Regions from separate parts of the Microscilla marina ATCC 23134 genome, predicted to be linked through region 3. Evidence: riboswitches for the same ligand, from Rfam matches in the RefSeq annotation. Region 3 holds a riboswitch; each other region holds the start of a gene.
What was found. A riboswitch is a leader RNA that binds a small molecule or an ion and turns the genes downstream of it on or off. The one in region 3 is predicted to bind S-adenosylmethionine.
Positions count from the first base shown of each region.

Region 1: another riboswitch for S-adenosylmethionine. It lies ahead of M23134_RS06160 (ATP-grasp domain-containing protein); the one in region 3 lies ahead of M23134_RS32565 (O-acetylhomoserine aminocarboxypropyltransferase/cysteine synthase family protein).
Region 2: another riboswitch for S-adenosylmethionine. It lies ahead of metH (methionine synthase); the one in region 3 lies ahead of M23134_RS32565 (O-acetylhomoserine aminocarboxypropyltransferase/cysteine synthase family protein).

Region 1 is NZ_AAWS01000005.1:283,113-291,055, forward strand. Features, by position in the region: gene M23134_RS40745 (eCIS core domain-containing protein) at 1-564, shown strand, start outside; gene M23134_RS06160 (ATP-grasp domain-containing protein) at 1,126-2,124, opposite strand; SAM riboswitch class I at 2,550-2,663, opposite strand; gene M23134_RS06165 (hypothetical protein) at 3,149-3,904, shown strand; gene M23134_RS37610 (OmpH family outer membrane protein) at 3,934-4,470, shown strand; gene M23134_RS06175 (hypothetical protein) at 4,467-5,120, shown strand; gene M23134_RS06180 (hypothetical protein) at 5,130-7,943, shown strand, end outside.
Region 2 is NZ_AAWS01000034.1:15,655-23,597, reverse strand. Features, by position in the region: gene metH (methionine synthase) at 1-1,536, opposite strand, end outside; SAM riboswitch class I at 1,670-1,780, opposite strand; gene M23134_RS25150 (plasmid pRiA4b ORF-3 family protein) at 2,166-2,753, shown strand; gene M23134_RS25145 (ABC transporter permease) at 2,838-3,635, opposite strand; gene M23134_RS25140 (ABC transporter permease subunit) at 3,632-4,495, opposite strand; gene M23134_RS25135 (MarR family winged helix-turn-helix transcriptional regulator) at 4,957-5,382, shown strand; gene M23134_RS25130 (alkene reductase) at 5,460-6,557, shown strand; gene M23134_RS25125 (arsenate reductase family protein) at 6,766-7,119, shown strand; gene hisF (imidazole glycerol phosphate synthase subunit HisF) at 7,196-7,943, opposite strand, start outside.
Region 3 is NZ_AAWS01000061.1:164-8,106, reverse strand. Features, by position in the region: gene panC (pantoate--beta-alanine ligase) at 1-526, opposite strand, end outside; gene M23134_RS32580 (glycogen/starch synthase) at 661-1,479, shown strand; gene M23134_RS32575 (DUF4270 family protein) at 1,457-2,863, shown strand; gene glmS (glutamine--fructose-6-phosphate transaminase (isomerizing)) at 2,990-4,825, shown strand; SAM riboswitch class I at 5,001-5,106, shown strand; gene M23134_RS32565 (O-acetylhomoserine aminocarboxypropyltransferase/cysteine synthase family protein) at 5,346-6,668, shown strand; gene M23134_RS32560 (homoserine O-acetyltransferase family protein) at 6,737-7,768, shown strand; partial or broken gene M23134_RS32555 (hypothetical protein) at 7,781-7,943, shown strand, end outside.

The DNA.
Region 1 (7,943 bases), on a different contig from region 3:
GGAGCTATGGTATATACCTTGGGTAAACAATTGTTTGCCCAATGGTTGAGGGAGCAAAAAGACAAGCCCAAGTATAATCAAGAGAATCCTTTTAAGCTTAAACAAAAAATTCTTTACCTATGGAATAATTGCCGAAATGAGATTATGAATAAAGAAAACATGCGTCAGGATATTTATTATACCTGGCAAATAAAACATGGGCTCAAACCTCAGTCTCCAGGCAAAGACTCTTACTTCCAAGGACTGTCACAAAAAGAACAAATGAAGGTGATGGAATCTATAGTAAATGAAGAAACGCAATCAAGCAAAGATGGAAAACTAGATGGCATCAAGCCAAAAATGGACATCGATAAACACGATACCAAACAAAGCTTGCTTGCCAAGCTTTATGATGTAGTATATGAGGGACTGATTAAGAAAGATACAAAGATGGAACTTATGAAACATGGTAGTAACACCGAAGAGTTGCGTAAGGTAATAAAAGAAAAACAAGAAGCAATTGATCCTAAGGCACTGGAGTCGATCGAACAAATATTGCAAATGATAGACAAGGCCAATGATTAAAGTGTATTTATCCACACCCGAAACCATTCTTCGGGTGTTTTTTATGGCACTAACAAAAAAAAACTGAGCGATAAAACCGCTCAGTTTTGTTCATTGACTTTCTACATTCCATCTAATCAAAAGTTAAACTCTAAACTCTATCATAGGAATAGTACAATGCTAACGGGTATCTGGATGAGTGTTCATAGTCCACAGTATTCAGTCGATAGCCTCTACAGCCTCAAGCTTTTAGCGACAAGCTGCTTTTCAAGCCTATTACCGATTTTATAGAACACTGATTTTTAGCGGTTTATAAAATCGGTAGATAGAAGTATCACCCTGAAAACTGATGGTTTATGTCATAGTGTTTGATCAGTGCAGCCCAGCCTAAGCCGGGTTGTGCACCGCTGTGTTCATACGTGTTATAATGTTCATTATTTGATAGTGTTCCTGAATAAATTGTATCTATAGTGTTTTCAATAGTCCATAGTATTTAGTCGGTAGTCCATAGCTGATTCGAGCTACTTGTCGCTTGCTGCTAAAAGCTTGTGGCTAGTCAAACACACTACTTGTCGCTTGCCGCTAAAAGCTTGTCGCCAACTGAGGTTGTTTGATTTCGCTCCATTCATCAAATAAAAACTCCGCCAGTTTGCGGGTGCCCTTCAACGCTCCGCTGGTAGACTTTTGTTCAGCCCTCCAATTATAATTAGTGTTCGTGTTAATATCGTATACATATATTTCTCCGTCTGCTGCCTGCAGGTACTCTATAGAAGCTACCTCTACCTGATTGGTTTGTAAAAACTGCTCGAAACGCGCCAGGTAAGGGTGCTGGTAATTGTCTATGATTCTAAACTTTTCTTTGGGTGCTTCACTATTGTCCAGTGCCCGGTTGTTGCAAGCATCGGCAGGGCAAAGCTCAAACCCTTGCGAGGTGTCCACCTCAACCGCATAATAAAGTTGCCCATTTATAAACTCTACCCGGTTGATGTGTCCACCCTTGGGTTTGATATACTCTTGAATAAGGTAAATACCGTCTACTGAAGCCAATACATTGAGGTAATCGTCTAAGGCAAGCTCAAAACTCTCAAGCGAGTGAAACAATTGCACCCCCAAACCCTTGCCGCCACGGTTAGGTTTTACAATAAAAGGGGCATCACCTAGTTTACGGGCAGCATCCAGCGCCGCTTGTTTACCACTTACCACGTAGGTTTTAGGAGTTTGAATGCCGTGTTGCTGTAGGGCTATATGTTGTTTGGCCTTGCTTTCTTCCAGCCTCAAAGCCGCCGTTCCATTGATCACCCGTCGTCCGTGGGCTTCTAGCCAAGCCAGAATCGTTTCGGTAAACTCTATTGCAAACCGATGGTTACGGGTATGCGAAGAAGCACTCATTCGACTAAAAAATATGCCTTCGGGTGGTGCCTGGCTCAGGTCAATGCGCCCTTCGTGGATAAACCAACTTTCGTAGGGCACCCCCAATAGTTCCAATTCTTCTTTCAAAGGCTCAAACCACTCATTATTTTCGTGTAAAATGTAAACTTTTGGCTGTATATGTTGGGTATTATTTCTAGTTCTTAGTTCCATTGTATTCAGTGCTTTTAGTGTGTAAGATGTATCTACTTTATAAGTTGATACACTTACTTTTTGATATAAGTTTATTGTATTTGAGAAACAACCATTCTTATATATGATTGTCATAGCCAAATATGCGAAACTTTATTCCTTTGGCAGGAAGGGTTTCGGTGTTTTGGAAAACCGGGAAATAATTAGCAAAATTTGTAAGGAGTAGCCTACTTTTTAGCAAAGGTGTTGCTCAGAAACTAAAAGGTAATTTGCTACATTGAATGGTATGTGTGGGTAGAATTTACCAACAACAGCAACAACAACAACAATTTGTGGAAATTGAATGGTGAGTGATGGCTCTATGAGCGCTTTTGGATGTGTGTACTCCGTTTGTTTGTGGAGTGTTTACGTAAGATTTAAATGTCTGTGTTGTCATAATGATAATTAATTTATTTTTCCCATTCATTATACTTGGGGCAGGACTTGGCACCGTTCTCAATAGTTGATGATGGTTGCCAGAGGGTCTAGGAGCCTGTTCTCTCACCTCTTCTCAATAAATCAATTCTCCGTGAAGTGAACTGATGATGCAAATGTATGGCAGCGATTTTTAAAAACCAAACATCTCGTAAAAATATTCGATATTTTTTTCAAATTTGATTCTATGCTTTCTAAATATTGCTTGTAAGTATAACTGGTTGGTTGGGTACAAAGATTTGTTTTATGAAGGCTTTAACAGTTCTTTAACGATGGTATTTTTTTTATAATCTTCCACCTCCCTGCTTTTGAATGACTTGATAATCCCTGCTGATCTGATAAATAACATTTACCCCCAGCAAAACCTCTTTTTATTGTCGTGATAAAAAGCATTAGAGAGACAAGTGATGTATGTTTTTGAAAAAAAATTAAAAAAGATTTAAAAAAAAGTCCATCGACGCTACAAAACTTTGGTATATCTCAGGTATACACCTCTTGCGGCTTTTAGAGCCATTAGTGGATCAACATTATTAGAACAAATTATTAGGTGAGATTGATTAAAAAAATACCCATGAGATCATTATCTGTCATCATATTATTCATAGGGCTGTGTGCCCAAATTACTTATGCCCAGCTGGGTACAGTATCGGCACCGCGCCCGGTTTTCCCAGCCAAAGAGCAAGTCGTTCAACATACGTTTCCTACGTTTAGCTGGATGCCCATGTACCCACAAAAATACACGGCTACTTATGAGTTTAAGCTTGTAGAAACAATGAAAGGACAATCGCCCCAGGCCGCTATTCAGGCAAACCCACCATTGATTACAAAAAAATACCTGCGCCTGCCCACTTTTACCTACCCTGCATCGGCGCCTGCCCTTGCCAAGGGCAAAGCATACGCCTGGCAAGTAACTGCTACTTATTATGTAGGTGTCAACGAATCTTCGGTTCCCCGCAAACTAGCCAGCGAAGTATATAGCTTTCAACTTGAAAAACCCCGCCCTACTACTTGCATCACACTATTGACCGAACAACCCGACAGTCAACAGTTTTATGTAGTGAACGATTACAAGCTACGGTTCAATCTGGCTGCCCAAAACCATCAGGAAGTAAGGGCGCTTCAATTTACCATTGCCAACAAACAAGGCGAAAGCATTACCAATCACCGCATTGTGCCAGTAAAAGCCAAAGATGCAGAGGGACAGTACATCATTCCTTTGCGAAAGTATGCCGCGTTTAGAAAAAAACGCACTCGAAACCAGGTGTATGTATTGAAAGTAAACACGCCTGAGGGGAAAACCTTTCAAGTAAACTTTACGGCTAAATAAAGCGATCCATTAAAACAACTTGTCTCAAAATGAAAAATCAAATACTCGTTATTTTTAACCTCCTCCTCTTACTAGGGGTCATTGGTTACCTGGCGCTAAAGCCCACCCAAAATCATCGGATTGCTTATGTACGTTCTGCCGAACTTATGGATAAGTACCTGGGGGTAAAAGAAGCACGGTTGCAATACAACAAGCAGTTAACCGCGTGGAAAGTAGGGGCTGATACCCTTGAAAAACGCGTAAATGCCACGATGAACTTTATCAGTCACCAAAAAAGCAGCTTGAATGATCAACAGCTCAAGCAGCTACAGGTAGAGATGCAGCGAAGAAGGGCAGACCTGGACAGGTACCAGTTAAACATACAAAAAAAAGCCGCCAGCAAGGAGCAAAAACTTTTTGGAGGAGCAGTTAAACAGATCAACAGTTTTGTAGAGCAATACGCCAAAGAAAAAGGCTATAGTGTGGTACTGGGTACTACCAATGCAGGCAACCTGATGTATGGTGACAAAGCCCTGGACATTACAGAAGAAGTATTGACTGCACTTAACCAAAGTTACAAACAATGAAACGGAATTTACTTTATCTAATGGCGTGGGTGGGGTGTTTGTGCTGTTTTACCAGCTGCCAAAAAGTAATCAAGTCGCAGGCTGCACTGTATCAGTGGGTGCACAATGACAACCACGGATTGATAAAAAAGAAAACCGTGGGACAGGTGAGACTCAGCATGAAGTATTTGCCGCCAGAGTTATTGGTAAGCAAAGAACTGAGGGGACAGTACACAAACCGCAAGATGGTAGACAGCTTGCTGGCTCAGTATAAAACCGGGCGCACTTTTTTGTTAAACCTTACCCTAAGCGGTGAAGGAGACAAGGCCTCGGTACAGGATATTTTATACAAAGATGCCCACTCTTATGGTGCCTATAAACAGCGGGTAATGGAAATGAACTTTAACATGGCGCAGTACATTCGCCTCAAGGCAGGTGACAAAGTAATGAAGCCCGTAATTGCCAACATGGAAAACACCTATAGCCTTACCAAAGGGCGCAATATTTACCTGGTGTTTGCGGGTGATGAAGCCAGTCAGCAAGCTTTAAAAAAAGCCAAAAAACTAGACATTACTTTTACTGATCAACTTTTTGAAACAGGAATCCATCATTTTGTATTTGATACAAACGACTTAGACAATATACCACAGGTAAGCTACCTGCATAAATAAAGTGATACAATGAAACGGAAACAAATCAAGAGAATTAAACGGAAAATCATAAGGGCAACGTCGTTATTTCTGGCGTTCAACATAGTGGTGGACACCATATTTGCCGGGGCAGCTTTTGCCCTTACCTCTGGTCCCTCATCGCCTGAGTTTGCAAGTTTCGAACCCGTGGCCACCACCAACATGGTCAATACTTTTACGGGCGACTTTACCTATAACTTGCCTGTATTGCAAATTCCCGGTCCTGACGGTGGGGGATACGCTATGTCGTTGGCTTATCATAGTGGAGCCAACTCTGAAGAGGAGGCTTCGTGGGTGGGCTACGGCTGGACACTCAACCCCGGCTCGGTGAATCGCAATGTGCGCGGCTTTCCCGATGATTACAAAAGCGCCCCAGTAAAGCAATACAACAAGATGCCCGTCAACTGGACCACCAGTGGTACTTTGGCTACAGGACTTAAGTATTTTGGTAACAAGAAGGTAGTAAATTTTGAATACACAGGACCTAAGTCTGTGGTGTCTGTTGAAAATGCAACGGATGTAGACAAAGTGAAGATACAAGCAAATTACCTGCGAACTTTACGCTACAATAGTTACACTGGATTGGCTGCCTTTTATGGCATTGGGGGCAACGCCTTTGGGGGAGCAAGCTTCAATATGCAAACCGGGGCGCAAGGAACTACCTGGGGGTTTGGTATAAACCCTATGGCATTGTATAGAAACCTGAAGAAAGAAGATGGAAGTTTAAACATGAAAACCAAGACGTTGCATACACGAAAGTGGAGGTTTAAGGTGAGCGCAAAACGGTTAGGTAACCAAGTGTTAGGTGATTTAACCTCTTCTCCTTTGAGCACCAGTTTTGCTATGTATTCTTTTTCCGAAAATATACCAAATGCCAATGTTGAAGAGTATGACGCGACCAACTATAGCCTGGAAGCAGGGCTTACTGGTACGCCGGGTAATGTACCGGTAGGAATGGACGTGACTACCAAAGGAGTATTTTCTATTTATACCCATAAAGAGTCAAGCGACGAAACCGTAAACGGCTACATGCACAGCACCAGCCAACAAGACCAACGCAACGATTATTATGTAGAAAAAAGCACTCCTTATAGCAAAAGAGATGTGTACCTGGGCATTCCTTTCAACAACGCCGACCAATACATGATCAATGGTGAAGGTGTAGGAGGTGGCTTTAGATATTACCAGAAAAAAATTGGTCACTTTTTGCCTCGCTACGCCAAAAGCAGGACCAAAAAACGAAACCTGGGCATAGACTTTAATGTAGGGGTGACCGTAGGGGTTGGAGTAACGATTGGTTTGGGAGACCAAAAATCTGAAATAACCGACTGGAAAAAAAGAAGTGCCACTACCAATGCTTTGGGCTTTGACCAACAAGGAGTGTTTAGGTTCAATGGCGACAAAGCGGGTAGTGTAGAATATACGTCTACCAATACCAGCACTGGCAACACCAACCTGTCTACTGCGACCATTGGCAGTGGCAAAAGAGTCAATGCTCCGGGAGAGTTTGCCACCCACCTAAACACCGACAAACTCTCTAACTCTTCTTACATCAACTACCACAAAAAATCGGATCCAAAATTTGACAATACTCGCGTAACCGGTTTAGACAACAACGTAACGGCGGCTAACCCTGAAGCCATTACCGAAATGGAGGTAACGAACAAAAATGGGGTACGCTACATATATGGGGTGCCCGTGTTTAACCGCAATACCAGTAACTTTCAGATAGACGCTACCTCTGCAAATACCCAAATAGGTAATGGTGAGTTTTTGGCTTACCGCCCAATTGCTTTGGAGCAAACAGGAGGAAAATATAACCTGGACTTGGACAGTTCTTCGGTGCACGACTACCCCAATGCCAGAGTAATAGGTGAAGTACGTCAGTTGCCTTATGCTACCAATTATTTACTCACTTCTATCAATACTCCAGATTACGTAGATGTGGGCAATGACGGACCAGACGCTAAAGATTTTGGCGGGTGGACCAGGTTTGATTACCATAAAAAATATGGGGCAGGCACCGGAGCTCCCTGGTATCGCTGGAGAATTCCTTACAATGGATTGTTTTACGATCAAAATCAAAATTCGGATAAAAAAAGCCGCACTGGGACTATTTCTACCGGCGAAAAGGAGGTGTATTACCTAAAAACTGTAGAAACCAAAACCCACATTGCCTATTTTGTAACCAATGTGAGTGATGCCAGTCGTTGGAACGGAGTAGCAGGTGGTGTAGATGCTAACTCGCCCTATATTCAGGGTTCGGGCAATGTACGCAAGGATGGCTTGGGGGCAAAACACTTGAGTAGTGACAGTGACCCGGCATCGATAAAAGGTACAAACAATCAGCCAGTAAAAGGCAATGAAAGACTGGAATACCTTGAGAAAATTGTGTTGTTTTCTAAAAAGCAGTTGGACAAACCCTTGCAGGTAGTGCACTTTGCCTATGACTATAGCCTGGTACAAAACGTGCCCAATAGTGACCAAGGCTTGTTTCCTCGTCAGAAAACAAGTACTACTTCAGGCAAGCTTACCCTGAAAAAAGTATGGTTTGAGTTTGGTGGTATATCAAGCGGTAAAACAGCGCCTTATGAGTTTGTATACAAATACAAAGTGAAAAACGAGTTTGCCAAAGAAATAAGGGACGAATACGGGGCTATTGTCAATGAAATGAGCGATAAGCACGGGGAGTATGCCCAAAACCCTGATTATACCCCTTACTATTTAGGTCCTTGGGGAAATATTCAGTTTGATGGCAAAAACAGAAAGCTAAAGAAAATTCCCTGGATAGATCAAACCACCAGA
Region 2 (7,943 bases), on a different contig from region 3:
TTCGATGCGACGTTCGTACGAGTCTGCCTGCCCCACTTCATCAAAAGCCATCACTACCACTGCGGCTCCATAACGACGCACCAGGTTTGCCTGGTTTTTAAAGTTTTCTTCGCCTTCTTTAAGCGAAATAGAGTTTACAATAGATTTACCCTGTACCACTTTCAATCCAGCCTCTATCACGGTCCACTTAGAGGAATCGATCATAATAGGCAAACGGGCAATATCCGGCTCAGAAGCAATCAGGTTCAAGAAGATAGTCATGACCTCTTCTGAGTCAATCATTCCTTCGTCCATATTTACATCTATCACCTGAGCACCACCTTCTACCTGATGCAAGGCAATGGCGAGGGCATCTTCATATTGTTCGTTTTTAATCAGTTTGCGAAACTTAGCCGACCCTGCCACATTGGTACGCTCCCCAATGTTTACAAAGTTGATGGCTTTGGTTACTTTCAAAGGCTCCATTCCGCTATAAGTAGCCAACCGCTCTTGCTCTGGTATTACTCTAGGCGAGTATTCCGCAGCTATTTTTGTAATTTCGGCAATGTGCTCTGGCGTAGTACCACAACAACCTCCTACTACATTAAGAAAACCACTTTCTAAAAATTCTTTGATGATGGCTCCCATTTCTTCAGGAGTTTGATCGTATTCGCCAAACTCATTGGGCAAACCTGCGTTGGGGTGAGCTGATACTAAAAAAGGGGCATTTTTTGCCAATGATTGAATATAAGGACGCATCAGGTCGGCTCCCAAGGCACAGTTAACCCCTACGGTTAGAATGGGCATGTGAGATACCGAATATAAAAATGCTTCGATGGTTTGCCCCGAAAGGGTACGACCAGCTGCATCGGTGATGGTACCCGACACCATAATGGGAAGGCGTTTGTTGGTGTCTTCGTAGTATTTATCTATAGCAAACAGGGCAGCTTTGGCATTGAGCGTATCAAAGATGGTTTCTACCAGTAAAATATCTACTCCACCCTCTACCAATGCTTTGGCTTGTTCATAATACGCTACCACCAACTGGTCAAAGGTAATGTTACGTAAGCCAGGATCGTTTACGTCAGGCGACAATGAGGCAGAGCGGTTGGTAGGTCCTATAGAGCCCGCTACAAAGCGAGGTTTATTAGGGTTTTTATTGGTAAATTCAGTGGCTACTTCTTTAGCTATTTTTGCCGATTCATAATTGAGCTCATATACCAAATCTTCCATGTGGTAATCTGCCATAGCAATGGTAGTAGCACTAAAAGTGTTGGTTTCCAGAATGTCGGCTCCAGCCTCTAAAAATTTACCATGAATTGTTTTAATGGCTTCGGGCTGAGTAATAGACAATAAGTCGTTATTACCCTGCAAAGGATGTTCGTAGTCTTTAAATCGCTCGCCACGGTAGTCCTCCTCAGTAAATTTATATCTTTGGATCATTGTACCCATTGCCCCATCAAGTACAAAAATTCGCTTCTTTAACAATTGCTCAATCATCATCTGTTTTCTATCCTTTTGTTCTAATTCGTTATGATATAAAAAGTCGTCCTTCAGCTGTTTATATTATAAGCCAATAAACATAGGCTTACCTCTTCATGTGTATGTGTGTTGTCACATAACCATATATTGAGGTATGGGTATATACTTTGGTCACTTCAAAATGAATTTTTAGATTTTTCTGTAATTCAATTTATATTTCCCGATCGTACCGAGTCAGGTAGGATTTAGCACCTTTCTTTTGGTAAGTAGGTTGCCAGTGCTTCTGCGAGCCCAATCTCTCTGCACTTCTTTATAAATCAATTACTTCTTACTATAAGTGAGTGAGAAGGTGAATTGACTTAGATTTTAGTTACGCAAGTTAGGCATAAATGTTTGGTTATGCCAAGCCAAGTAATTTTTATTATAGTTTTTGTAGGCCTGTTATATGCTTATTTTTATAAAAAGTAATTATTCACCAAGAAAAAATATCAAGTAGCCGTATAAGTTGCTTGCCCAAATACACAACGTCAAGCTTATTCCTTCGATTTTTTTTTCAAAAAACACCGCCTAAAATTTGCCCAATAACGAGGCTAAAATTTAATTCTAATTAAGTACAACCTTCTCTTCATTTTTACGTTTTTTTTGGCAATAAACAACGTGTGATTTTATTTACTAAATCTTTATCATCTTAAACCAAGATTGATATGAGCACAAATAATAAAATATACCAATTGAAGGTTACATTGATGGATGTAACCCCAGTAATATGGAGGAAAATTCAAGTACCTCAAGATATTTTGTTACCCGACCTACACAAGGTCATTCAAACTGCGATGGGGTGGAAAAACAGCCACTTACACCAGTTTGAACACAAACGCAATTTTTACGCAGCACCTACTCCCTGGGGAGAAATGGAAAGCGAAGATTATCGGGATGTGAAGCTCGGTCAACTACTAAAAAAGGAGAATGACAAGCTCATTTACACCTATGATTTTGGCGATAGCTGGCAACACAATGTGGTGCTGGAAGAGGTACACCCCCCCACAGAAGGAGGAACGTATCCGGTGTGTGTCAGCGGTAAAAATGCCTGCCCACCCGAAGATTGTGGCGGTCCTTGGGGTTATATGGATCTGATGATGATCATGAAAAACCCTAAACACCCAGAGCACAAAGAAATGAAAGATTGGTTAGGAGGAGATTTGTACTCTTCTAAGTTTGACAAAAAAGCCATTAACAAGCAGTTAGCAATGAAGGATTATGGCATCTTGACTTTTGATGTTGAGTTTCAATAAGAGCTTGTTTATGTCAATCCCAAAAAAATATTTTTAATGCTTTTCTTGCCACCCCCCTTGTATGTTTGCTTAGGGGGTGGTTTTTTAATGGCTTCCTCTCCCGCTTAACACGTATTTTTTGTTGATCCACAACAATAGCAAGGGTGGCATGACTAACAAACACGAAGCCAAGGCAGCAAAATAGATATTAGCCTCTTTTAAATAGCCAAATACCATGACAGTAAGTGTAGGTACTTTGCCCAAGCCTATCAGTTGAGTAAGCCCATACTCAAACCAGGATATAAGAAAAGTTTGAAAAAAACTCACCAACAATATATTTCGGGAAATCGGTACCAATACTTTCCATACAGTTTGACGAGGCGAACCACCCAGAGTAGCCACTAACTGCTCTAGTGCCTGGGTACGGTGGCTCCAGTACTCACTAAACAAAATAACGCTGAACGGATAAGCAATCATGAGTTGCGCTAACAATACTCCCCAAAACCGGGCATCGAGACCAAACCAAATAAAGTATACTTTGAGGCAAGCGGCATAAATCACAGGAGAAATGACATAGGGCAAATAAGCCAGTTTGAGCAATTGCCTGCCGCGAGGATGATAGGCAAGCATACGACCAGTAAAAAAACCTGCCCAGGTAGCAATAAAAGCAACACTTAGCGAAAGCGCCAACGATAACCCCAGGCTCCATAACAAGTTTTGCTGATACCCCAAAAGCTGTGTCCAATTCATTAACCCTACTTGTTGAGGCAAAAGGTGGGGGTAAATCCACTGACGGCTCAATGATAAACCCAATAGTAATAAAAAAGGCAACAATACCACCCCTACCAAACAAATCGCCAAAAGTATCCGAATGATGCGCCACCGGTTTGCTGATTGACTCAAAGCCGTTTCTTTTGTTTGCGAAGTAGCCATAATACACTCATCATCATCAATAAAGAATAAATAACTGCCAATACGTAACCTTCGGGCAATTGCAATAAATCATACTGGTCTTTTATTTTACGGGTGGCAAGCACTGAAATCATTTCGGGAGACTGCCGCCCTAATAGCAAAGGGACTTCGTAAGCACCAAAAATAAAAATGCCGTAAAGCACCACTGTGGGGTAGCCTTTGCGCAACAATGCCGGAATAATTACTTGAAGATACGCCTGGGTACGCGTAGCTCCCAGTGTAGTAGCTACCTGTTGCAAATCATCTAATCGCTCACCATCGTACATACCCAAAAACATGACGGTTAAAAAAGGAGTGGCAAGTAACCAGTGCGCGCACAAAATACCTACACTATATTGATCATTGATCAGGTCAGGAAACTGCACCAACTGGTCGATCAACCCGGTTTGATAAACTATCCGCGACAACAGCCCGGTTTTGGCAAACAACTGCATGACAAAAAAGGCGGCTACGATTGCTGGAATAGCCAAAGGGAAATAGATGAGGTAATGGAGCTTGCCGCCTACAATTGCCCGCCTAAAATAGGTGGCAAGCAATAAGGCTACAACAGTGGCAGGTAACAACGAAGCGAGGGTAACATAAAGGGTGTACCCTAAAGATTGCCACATTTCGACGTTGGGCAACATTTTTTGCCAAAACCTAAGGGTAAACCCTTCAGAAAGGATACCTACCCAACCTGCGCTGTAACATAAAGCATACCCCAACGCCAGCACCATAGGCAACACGGTGGTCATAATAAATAAGACTACACCTCCTTTGCTCCATAAATATGCAATCTTACTATTTTTCATTCTCTTTTATCATCACAGTAATAGCACCTTATCAGGAATTCTAAGTAAAACTACAAAAATAACCTACTCCATCAAAAGATGCCTCTGACCATTGTACCTCTTTAAAAATCCTGCCCTGTTTGAATACGTCACTAAGGTTGATCTTTACTCCTAAAAACCCCGATTATTGATTACCTTTGTAAATATAAAACTAAATAAATGTAAGCTTGAAGTTACTCTGTTTATGGACACATATCTAAACTGTGGGGTATATAGGTTTTTAAAAAGGGGACAAAATACCCGAAGGTCTGTTGTATACTCAACGGTTTTTTATTTTTAAAAAACACATTTTAAAATAACTCACAAGAATAATCTTTTAATTATCAACGACTTAGGTGTTTTTTGAGAAAGTTGTTTGAAAAAAAACTGCACTTACTGAACAAAAACAACTCAAGTACAGTTATAAACATAACTAATTTATTATGCCGTTTAAAGTCAATGAATCAATAGCCTATTTGCTTACGCAAAACGCCAAGAGAACCAGGGCTCACTTCGCCCGGTTGATGAAAGAACATCAACTGGACTTTGGTCAGGCGGGTTGGATCGTGTTAAGCAGGCTATGGGAAGAGGACGGGCTTACCCAGCAAGAAATAAGCAAACGGGCTTGTGTAGCAAAGCCCAATATTTCTAATTATTGTGAGCAATTGGAGCAAACGAACTACATTGTGAGGATTCAGGATGACAAGGACAAAAGGAATTACCGGATTTACCTGACCCGCAAAGGAAAAGAAGCTGAAAGTTTGAGCTGTGCCCTTTCGCAACAAGCCCACCGAGAAATGTGTACAGGGCTCAACGATGAGGAAATCACACAACTTAAACACTTGCTGATAAAAATGCTAAACGGGTAATTTTTTTACGCAAATAGTTATAAACATAACTGTTGATATATCAACTTATTTTAAACCATAAAACAACTAACATTTAAATGGAACTATTAAAACCAGTACAAATGGGTTCGTTGAACCTTGCCAACCGAGTATTTATGGCACCTTTGACCCGCAGTCGCGCCAATAATGAGGAACTAGTACCTACCGACCTTCATGCAGAGTACTATGTACAAAGGGCTTCAGCGGGTTTGATTATTACTGAAGGTACTGTAATATCGCCGCAAGGCACGGGCTACATCAATGTACCGGGTATTTATACTGAAGCTCAAGTAGAAGCCTGGAAAAAAGTGACTGCTGCTGTACACGAAAAAGACGGTAAAATATTTATGCAGATTTGGCATGTGGGCAGAATGTCGCACCCGCACTTTCAGCCAGAAGGCAAAGCTCCCGTGGCTCCTTCGGCTATCAACCCCAATGAAGAAGTATTTACCCCTCAAGGAAAAACCAAAACCGAAACTCCACGCGCCCTTACCAAAGAAGAGATCAAGGGTATTGTACAAGACTTTAAAAATGCGGCGGCCAATGCTATGAAAGCTGGTTTTGACGGCGTAGAAATTCATTCATCTAACGGGTACCTCATCCACCAGTTTTTTAACAATTGCAGCAACTTGCGTACTGATGAGTACGGAGGTAATGATGAAAATAAGACCCGCTTTTTCTTTGAGGTACTAGACGCAGTAAAAGAGGTGGTACCAGAAGATCGCATTGGAGTACGACTCAACCCTATGTTGCACCAGATGATGGGGCAAAAAGTGGATGAACAAACCGCCAAAACTTTCGAGTATATCATCAAGCGTCTTAACAACTATAACCTGGCCTACTTACACTTGAGTCGTCCGTTTACGGAATTGGGTAAAGAAGATTATTTTGTACAAGATGTGATTGGACACTTTGGTAAACTATACAAAGGTTTTTTGGTGTCTAACGCTGGTTATGATGGAGAAAGTGGTGAGCAAGAAATTGCTTCGCAACGTACTCAGGCTATTGCCTATGGGCGTCCGTATATAGCCAACCCCGATTTGGTAGAGCGTTTTGCCAATGGCTGGGAACTTACCAAGCCAAACCAAGATACTTTTTATACACCTGGCAAGGAAGGGTATACTGACTACGAGCGTTATGCAGTAACGGCTGAATAGAGGCTACTTTATCCCAAAGCGCGCTGTAAACCAAATGAAATAATGCCCAGAAAGTCCCATTGATTGTGCAAAAGCTTGCCTAGTCAATGGGATTTTTGGCTTTGTATGCAAAGGGTACTTTTCAGTAAATGGTTGGTTTTTGACAATTTAAACCAATGTTGCTTATATTCGTGGTTTTGTTTTAATACACTTGAAAAATTGAATCAACATGAGAAGGAAAGTATATTATTTATCTACTTGCAATACTTGTAAACGCATTATGAATGAGGTGGGGGTAGACGATAGTTTTGAGCAACAAAATATCAAAGCTGACCCAGTTACTGAGGCGCAATTAAACGAAATGTACCAGCTTGCCGGAAGCTATGAAGCGTTGTTTAGCCGGGTTTCGCGCAAATACAAGGAGCTGGGACTCAAGGATCAAACTTTGAGCGAAGACGATTATAAACAATACATTTTAGACGGGTATACTTTTCTCAAACGCCCAGTGTTCCTGATTGGCGATGATATATTTATTGGCAATAGTAAAAAGAATGTAGCGGCTTTGGCTGAAAAACTGAAGTAGGCCTCGATTGATGTAAAAAGCGACTGATCAGGCATCAATCGCTTTTTAATTGTAACAATACATTATGATAAGTAAATTACCCTCTCACGTGAATATTTTCAGCCTTTAGGTAATCTTTCAGTTCTTTGATGCCTATTTCATTAAAATGAAAAATACTGGCAGCCAGCCCCGCATCAGCATTGGCTTGTTCAAACACATCCTTGAAATGCGACTTGGCGCCTGCTCCCCCCGAAGCAATGACCGGAATCGTCAAAGCCTCAGTCAATTGACGGGTAGCCTCAAGGGTAAAACCGTTTTTGGTACCATCGTTATTCATCGAAGTAAACAAAATTTCTCCTGCGCCGCGTTCTTGGGCTTCTTTAGCCCATTCAAACAATTTTATATCCGTTTTTTGTTTGCCTCCGTGGGTATGCACATACCACTCGCCGGCTACCTCGCGGGCATCTATAGCTATTACAATGCATTGTTCGCCAAACTCTTTGGAGGCTTGGGTCACTAGCTCAGGGTTGCGCACAGCTGCCGAGTTGATGGTAATTTTATCGGCACCCGAATCAAGCAATACCGAAATATCGTCTACCGACTTGATGCCCCCACCCACCGTAAAAGGAATGTTAATATTGGCAGCAATGCGTTTGACCAATGCCGCCAGGGTTTTACGTTTTTCATTGGTAGCGGTAATGTCCAAAAAACAAAGCTCGTCAGCTCCTTCTTCGGCATACCTTCGCCCCAATTCTATAGCATCGCCTGCTACTACCAGGTTCTCAAACTGTACACCTTTGACAGTAAGCCCATCTTTTACGTCGAGGCAGGGGATAATTCTTTTA
Region 3 (7,943 bases):
GTACAATAGGACAACACACCACCTCAAGGTCAAATAACAGGTCTTGTACCAACTGATGAATAATTATAAATTGCTGCAAGTCTTTTTGCCCAAAGTATGCCCGGTGAGGCTTTATTAAGTGAAATAGTTTAGAAACGACCAAAGCCACCCCATTGAAATGTCCAGCGCGGTGCTCACCTTCCATTGTTTGCTCAAGGTGCCCAAAACTAAAAGAAGTTTTCGCAGGAACAGGATACATAGTGTGGGCATCGGGCAAAAAAAGTACATCACAATGGTGGGCCTCCAGGAGTTTTTTATCTTCTTTGATAGTTTTAGGATAATTTTTGAGGTCTTCTACGTTATTAAACTGGGTAGGATTTACAAAAATACTGCAAACTACTACATCATTATCTGCCTTAGCCCGGTCGATGAGCGACAAATGCCCCTGATGCAAAGCCCCCATAGTAGGTACAAAACCAATACTGTACTGCTGCTTCTCGACCTTCAGATGGTTTTTTAGATCAATAATATCTTCAAAAATAAACATGTTTTAATGCAATTCTAAGTCAAATGATCACAATATTAAAGCATTTTGTCTTTAAAAATTGAAATCTGCTATATTTTTTGTAAATTTGCACGCCCATTTTTTTATTTTACCTCATTTCAATTAAGATTTTTGATATGCAAAAGACTCGAGTATTATATGTTGCCAGTGAGATTAACCCTTTCCTTGAAACATCTCAAGTAGCTGATTTTGTTAGGCGGTTACCGCAAGCCATGCAAGAGCGAGGGATGGAAATTAGGATATTGGTTCCTCGTTTTGGTTTGATTAATGAAAGAAAAAATCGTTTGCATGAGGTGGTAAGGCTATCAGGAATCAATATTACAGTAGGTGAAGAGGAAAAACCACTAGTGATTAAGGTAGCGTCTATACCCAATGCCAAGCTTCAGGTATATTTTATTGACAACGAAGATTACTTCCACCGCAAGTCTGTTTTCTTAGATAAAGAAGATAATTTTTACGAAGACAACGATGAGCGAGCCATTTTCTTCTGTAAAGGCGTATTGGAGACAGTGAAAAAGTTAGGCTGGGCACCAGACATTGTTCACTGTAATGATTGGATCACAGGATTGATTCCTATGTACTTAAAAACTACCTATAAGAATGATCCGGTATTCAAAAACTCCAAATCTATTTTTACCATTTACAATAATTACTTTGAGTATAAATTTGACAAAAATTTGTTAAACAAAGTAAAAATGGTAGATATTGAGGACGACATGCTAACTTCCATGCAATCTACCGACTTTGATGGTTTTGTTAAAGTAGGTATTGAGTATGCAGATGCTGTCATCAAAGCCGAGGAATCTTACAGTGAGAGCCTCAACAAACTTTTCACCGAGTTTGAACAAGACAAAAAAATCGATTCTATCGAAGCAGATGAAAATTTATCGGATTCATATTATAACCTTTACAATGAACTGGTCGGAGTTAATTAAGAGACGCGCGAATTTATTATTACTTATCACCATTTTTTTTATTTCTTGTGAAAGTCCAAAAAACATAGGATTAGATCATCCAAACCCCAATGGTTCAATTGGGGTTTTTTTTGAGGATAGTTTTGACCTGCAACCCAAAACAGTGTTGCTCGACAGTATGCCTACCTCAGGTAGCCATATAGTTTTAGTAGGCGAACACTCAGATCCTGTATTTGGAGACATAAAAGCCAACGCTTTTATGGATTTATCTCCTTCTTTTCTTGTGGACTCTTCAAAAATCACCCTTACAGGTACCAATCAGGTTTTCAAAAGTCTTACTTTAAATTTACCACTTAGGTATACTTATGGGGTAGATTTTTCGCAAACTGATGACCCACAAACAATTGAAATTTATGAGTTAAAAGACACACTAGAGCTAGGTAAAACTTATATTAACACTGATGTAGTAGAATATGATGCCACCCGTTTGCTTGGCACGGTTACATTTAAACCCAAAGAGCTAATAGACACTAAAGCTGGTGCATTAGGAGTTGAAATTACTGATACAGACTATCAGCAAAGAATTTTTAATGCTACTGTGGGCAGAGCTACCTTAGATGAGTTTATCAATCAGGTAAAAGGGATAGCTATTGTGTACAAATCAGGAAGCAGTAATGCCATTCTTGGGTTCGACCGTACTGTTGCTAGTCTAAATATGGCATATTCGGCAGAGGTAGATGGACAAATCAATAATGACCTAATCTATAGTGTATTTTTTAGCAATGAAATTAACCGTACCAATACCGTCCCTGTTTTCAATCAAATTCGATCAACCAATAGATCAAGTGTACTTAGAGCACTGAGTAACACCACCACTGAGGTAGAAGGCACTCCCATCCTGCACACTCAAGCGGGTACAGGAGTAGTGGCACGTATAGACTTGGTAGATGTGTTGAAGCTTAAACAAAAGGGGGAGGTATCTATCAACAAAGCTGAATTAGTTTTCTCGCCATTGCTAGAGACAGTAAACAATAAAGCACACCCTATACCTTCACACCTCATACTTATACAAGCCAATGGCAATAACTACGACAGGTTGCCTAACGGACGTTCTGCCTTATGGGTGAATGAAGAAGTGCCCAACCTTGACAACTTTGGACGCCACTTATCAGTGTATAACAGTGTATTTAAACACTACACCTATAACATTACCCAGCAATTACAGCAGGTATTGAACGGTTCACAAGGTACCCAACTATTTGTAGTACCCAGTGCCCTCACTAGCGACAATAACCATACAGGAGCTATAGGAGGAGAAAGTGTTACCAGGCTAATGATTGACAATCAAGCCTCATCTAATCGTAAAATACAATTGAAAGTGTTTTATACAATTGTAAAACAATAACCCCAATTTTTAGAAGTTTATTCTAAAGCTGTTGGCTTGTACATAGGCTTTCTGAACAACAACAGTAAGTCTATATACAAGCCCATAGGGTATACAAATATAAATAACTACCTAAAATTAATATTTATGTGTGGAATAGTAGCTTATACAGGACACAGAGAAGCTTTTCCTATAATCCTAAAAGGACTAAAAAGACTTGAATATAGAGGGTATGACAGTGCTGGGGTTGCCTTACTCAATGGCGACTTGAGTGTGTACAAAAAGAAAGGTAAGGTAGCAGAACTTGAAGAGTTTGTTGCAGGACAGAGCCTTGATGGAACTATAGGAATAGGGCATACACGTTGGGCAACCCACGGAGAGCCCAATGACACTAACGCTCACCCTCATCAGTCTTTCAGTGGCGATTTAGCTATCATACATAATGGAATTATTGAAAACTATGAATCTATCCGTCAGGAGTTGGTAAATAAGGGGCACCAGTTTACCAGTGATACTGACACAGAAGTGTTGATTCATTTCATAGAAGATATTCAAAAAAACTCCAATACATCTTTAGAAGAAGCAGTAAGATTGGCCTTGCAAAAAGTTGTGGGTGCTTATGCAATTGTTGTAATGTCACACAAGGAACCTAAACAACTGATTGCCGCTCGAAAGGGTAGCCCACTAGTAATAGGTGTAGGCAAAGGTGAGTATTTTATTGCATCAGATGCAACCCCTATTGTAGAGTATACCAATGAAGTAATTTACCTGGATGATAGGGAAATTGCAGTAATAGATGGAGACCAATTAAGCATTAAAAATATAGACTCTGTGCCTAAAACTCCCTATATCCATACCATTGATATGGAACTGGAAGCTATAGAAAAAGGAGGCTATGAGCATTTTATGCTAAAAGAGATATTTGAGCAATCAAAGTCTATTACGGCCAGCATGCGGGGAAGAGTAGTAGCTGACAAACATCGTTTGCATTTGGGTGGTCTTACTGAGTACTTTAACCGTTTGATGAGTGCAGATCGAATTATGATTGTGGCTTGTGGTACATCATGGCACGCAGGGCTAGTAGCAGAGTATTTGTTTGAAGAGTTTGCCAGGGTGCCTGTCGAGGTTGAATATGCTTCTGAGTTTCGATATAGAAACCCTGTTATCAGAGAAAATGATGTAGTGATTGCCATTTCTCAATCGGGTGAAACCGCCGATACACTGGCCGCCATAGAGCTTGCCAAATCAAAAGGAGCCATTATTTTTGGCGTATGCAATGTGGTTGGCGCCTCTATTCCGAGGGCTACACAGGCTGGTGCTTATATTCATGCAGGTCCCGAAATAGGTGTAGCAAGTACCAAAGCTTTTACTGGACAAATCACTGTACTTACTATGATGGCATTGATGCTTGCTCATAGAAAAGGAACTATTTCTGAAAGTAAATTCAGAGAATTTTTAGCTGAACTTGAAAAGATTCCAGCCAAAGTAGAACAAGCTCTTAAGTTAAACGATCAGATAAAATATATTTCAGATGTATTCAAAGATGCCCGCAACTTTTTATACCTCGGACGAGGCTATAACTTTCCTGTGGCTCTCGAAGGAGCTTTAAAGCTTAAGGAAATTTCTTATATACATGCTGAAGGATACCCAGCTGCCGAAATGAAGCACGGACCTATTGCTTTGATTGACGAAGAAATGCCAGTGGTGTTTATTGCTACAGCAGATAGTAGTTATGAAAAGGTAGTATCTAATATTCAAGAGGTGAAAGCACGCCGTGGAAAAGTAATTGCCATAGTAACTGAGGGGGATACTCAAATTAAAAATATAGCAGATCATGTAATTGAAATTCCTAAAACACCAGAAGCACTCACTCCGTTAATTTCGGTCATACCTTTACAGTTATTGTCGTACCATGTGGCAGTAATGCGTGGATGTAATGTAGACCAACCACGAAACCTTGCCAAGTCGGTGACAGTAGAGTAAAAACCAAAACATCATTAGTATTATTTTAATTAGCGTTGGTATTTTATTAATCATCAACGCTTTTTTTATAAAAATTTTTCAACAAATATTTGTAATCTCCCATCTTATCACTTTATTTTGCTCGTGATAAAGAAAATGGTCATCATTATCAATTCAATAACTTAATTTCTTTATCGATTTATAAAGAAGCGCTGAGAGAGTAGGCTCGATGAAGCGCTGGCAACCTGCTACACAGTAAGGTGCTAAGTCCTACCTAATTTATTCATTAGGAAAGATAAATCAATAGCAACATGATTCAATCTACTCTTACATTATTCACCTTTTCTTTTTTTAACTCTCAATTCTTGGCTACAAGAAATAATGCTTTATGTGTTTTACACCGAGCATGTTGTTGTTGTTAATTCCTACTCTACCAAAAGGTTCGTGGTCATCTTCATGCATTTTCACAAAGTATAAGATCGCGCCCCACGACTTTTCTCTTTCATAAATTCTTTTCAAAATCCACTTAATTTAAAATACAATGTCGAAAACATATCACTTTGATACACTTCAATTACACGCTGGACAAGAGGTAGACCCTACTACAGGAGCCCGTGCTGTACCTCTTTATCAAACTACTTCTTATGCTTTTAAAGATGCGTCGCACGGAGCCAACCTATTTGCCCTAAAAGAGTTTGGCAATATCTATACACGCATTATGAACCCAACAACCGATGTGTTTGAAAAACGTATTGCAGCCCTTGAAGGAGGAGTTGCTGCTTTGGCAACTGCCTCGGGTCAATCGGCACAATTTATTGCACTAAATAATATATTACAAGCAGGCGAAAACTTTGTATCTACGTCGTTTTTGTATGGGGGCACCTACAATCAATTCAAGGTAGCTTTTAAACGTTTAGGCATTGAAGTGCGCTTTGCTGATGGAGATAAAGTGGCAAGTTTTGAGCAACTCATTGATGAAAAAACCAAAGCTATTTATGTAGAAACTATTGGTAACCCAGAGTTTAACGTGCCAGATTTTGAGGCAATCGCGGCTTTGGCACAACGCCATGATTTGCCATTGGTGGTAGACAATACTTTTGGAGCTGCCGGGTATTTGTGCCGTCCAATTGAGCACGGGGCTTCTATTGTAACTGCTTCGGCTACTAAGTGGATTGGTGGACACGGTACCAGTATTGGAGGGGTCATCATTGACTCAGGCAAATTTAATTGGGGGAATGGTAAATACCCACAGTTTACAGAGCCTTCAGAAGGATATCAAGGTCTTAACTTTTGGGAAACTTTCGGAGCAGATAGTCCTTTTGGCAACATTGCCTATATCATAAGAGCCCGAGTAGAGGGATTGCGTGACTTTGGCCCTGCCATTAGCCCTTTCAACTCTTTCTTATTGTTGCAGGGGTTAGAAACACTTTCATTAAGAGTACAACGTACTGTAGACAATGCTTTGGCACTGAGCCAATGGCTGGCACAACACGAACAGGTGGAGTCGGTAAACTACGCAGGATTAGCCACTAGTGAATACCACCAACTGGCAAAAAAATACCTCAAGCATGGGTTTGGCGGGGTGCTAAGTTTTAAAGTAAAGGGAGGCAGAGAAAAAGCGGAGGCGTTTGTAAACAGCCTGGAACTAGTGAGTCACCTGGCTAATGTAGGAGATGCTAAAACGCTGATTATTCATCCAGCTTCTACCACTCACCAACAACTGTCAGACGAGGCTCAATTGGCAGCTGGTGTACATCCAGCTCAACTAAGGGTATCGGTAGGTATAGAACATATAGACGACATTAAAGGAGATTTCGAACAAGCGTTTGCCAAGGTGTTTGGCGAAGCAGTGTTAGAGTCTTGATATAAGAGCAATAGCGAAAGTGGTACAACAATGTGCCACTTTTTTTTGAAACGATTGAATAAAAAACAATGTCAACATTTGCACACCAGGGGGTATACTCACTGGAATCAGGAGAAAGTCTGCACGGGTTTAACATAGAGTACAAAACACTGGGTAAACTCAATAGTAAACGTAATAATGTGGTATGGGTGTGCCACGCATTGACCGCCAACGCTGAAGCTGATGATTGGTGGGAGGGGCTCATAGGTAATGGACAGGCCATTGATCCAGCAAAGCACTTTATTGTTTGTGCCAATATGCTGGGGTCTTGCTATGGATCTACCCACGCTTTGTCAATAAACCCTGACACCCAACATCCCTATTACCACAACTTTCCAATACTTACTAACCGAGACATTGTGGGAGCAATGGACTTACTCAGACAACACTTAAGTATAGAAAAAATACAGGTTTGCATTGGAGGTTCTATGGGTGGGCAGCAAGCTATAGAGTGGGCAATCATACAACCAGATGTGATAGAAAACTTAGTTTTGTTGGCAACTAATGCCCGGCATTCTGCCTGGGGCATTGCTTTTAACGAGTCGCAAAGAATGGCCATAGAAAATGACCATTCGTGGCAACAACCTACACCCACCGCAGGTATGGCGGGGCTCAAGGTGGCACGATCTATTGCTTTACTGTCTTATAGGCATTATGGGGTGTATAAGGCTACACAAACCGATCAGGATACTTCAAAACTAGAAAACTTCAGGGCTACTTCTTACCAGGAATACCAAGGCAAAAAACTTCAGAAGAGATTCAATGCTTACGCTTACTGGACACTGTCGAAAGCGATGGATAGTCACAACGTAGGGAGAGGACGAGGCGGAGAAAAAGCGGCGTTGACACGTATAAAGGCACGTACTGTGGTAATTGGGGTAGATACTGACGTGTTGTTTCCAGTATCAGAACAAAAATTTTTGGCAGCTCACATACCCCAGGCGCAATATTATGAGATACAATCATTGTATGGACACGATGGTTTTTTGATTGAGACCAGTAAGATTACTGACATCATTCAACAGACCAACTATTTAAACAATACTTTAATATATAATTAGTTGAACATTGACATGGATAAACAGCACAAAATTGGAATGTTTGGGTTTGGATGTGTGGGGCAAGGGCTTTATGACATCTTGGAAAAAACTAACTTTAGGGCAGAAGTAGTAAAAATTTGTGTGAAAAATAAAAGTAAGGAGCGATCACTACCAGCTCATTTTTTCACTTATGATG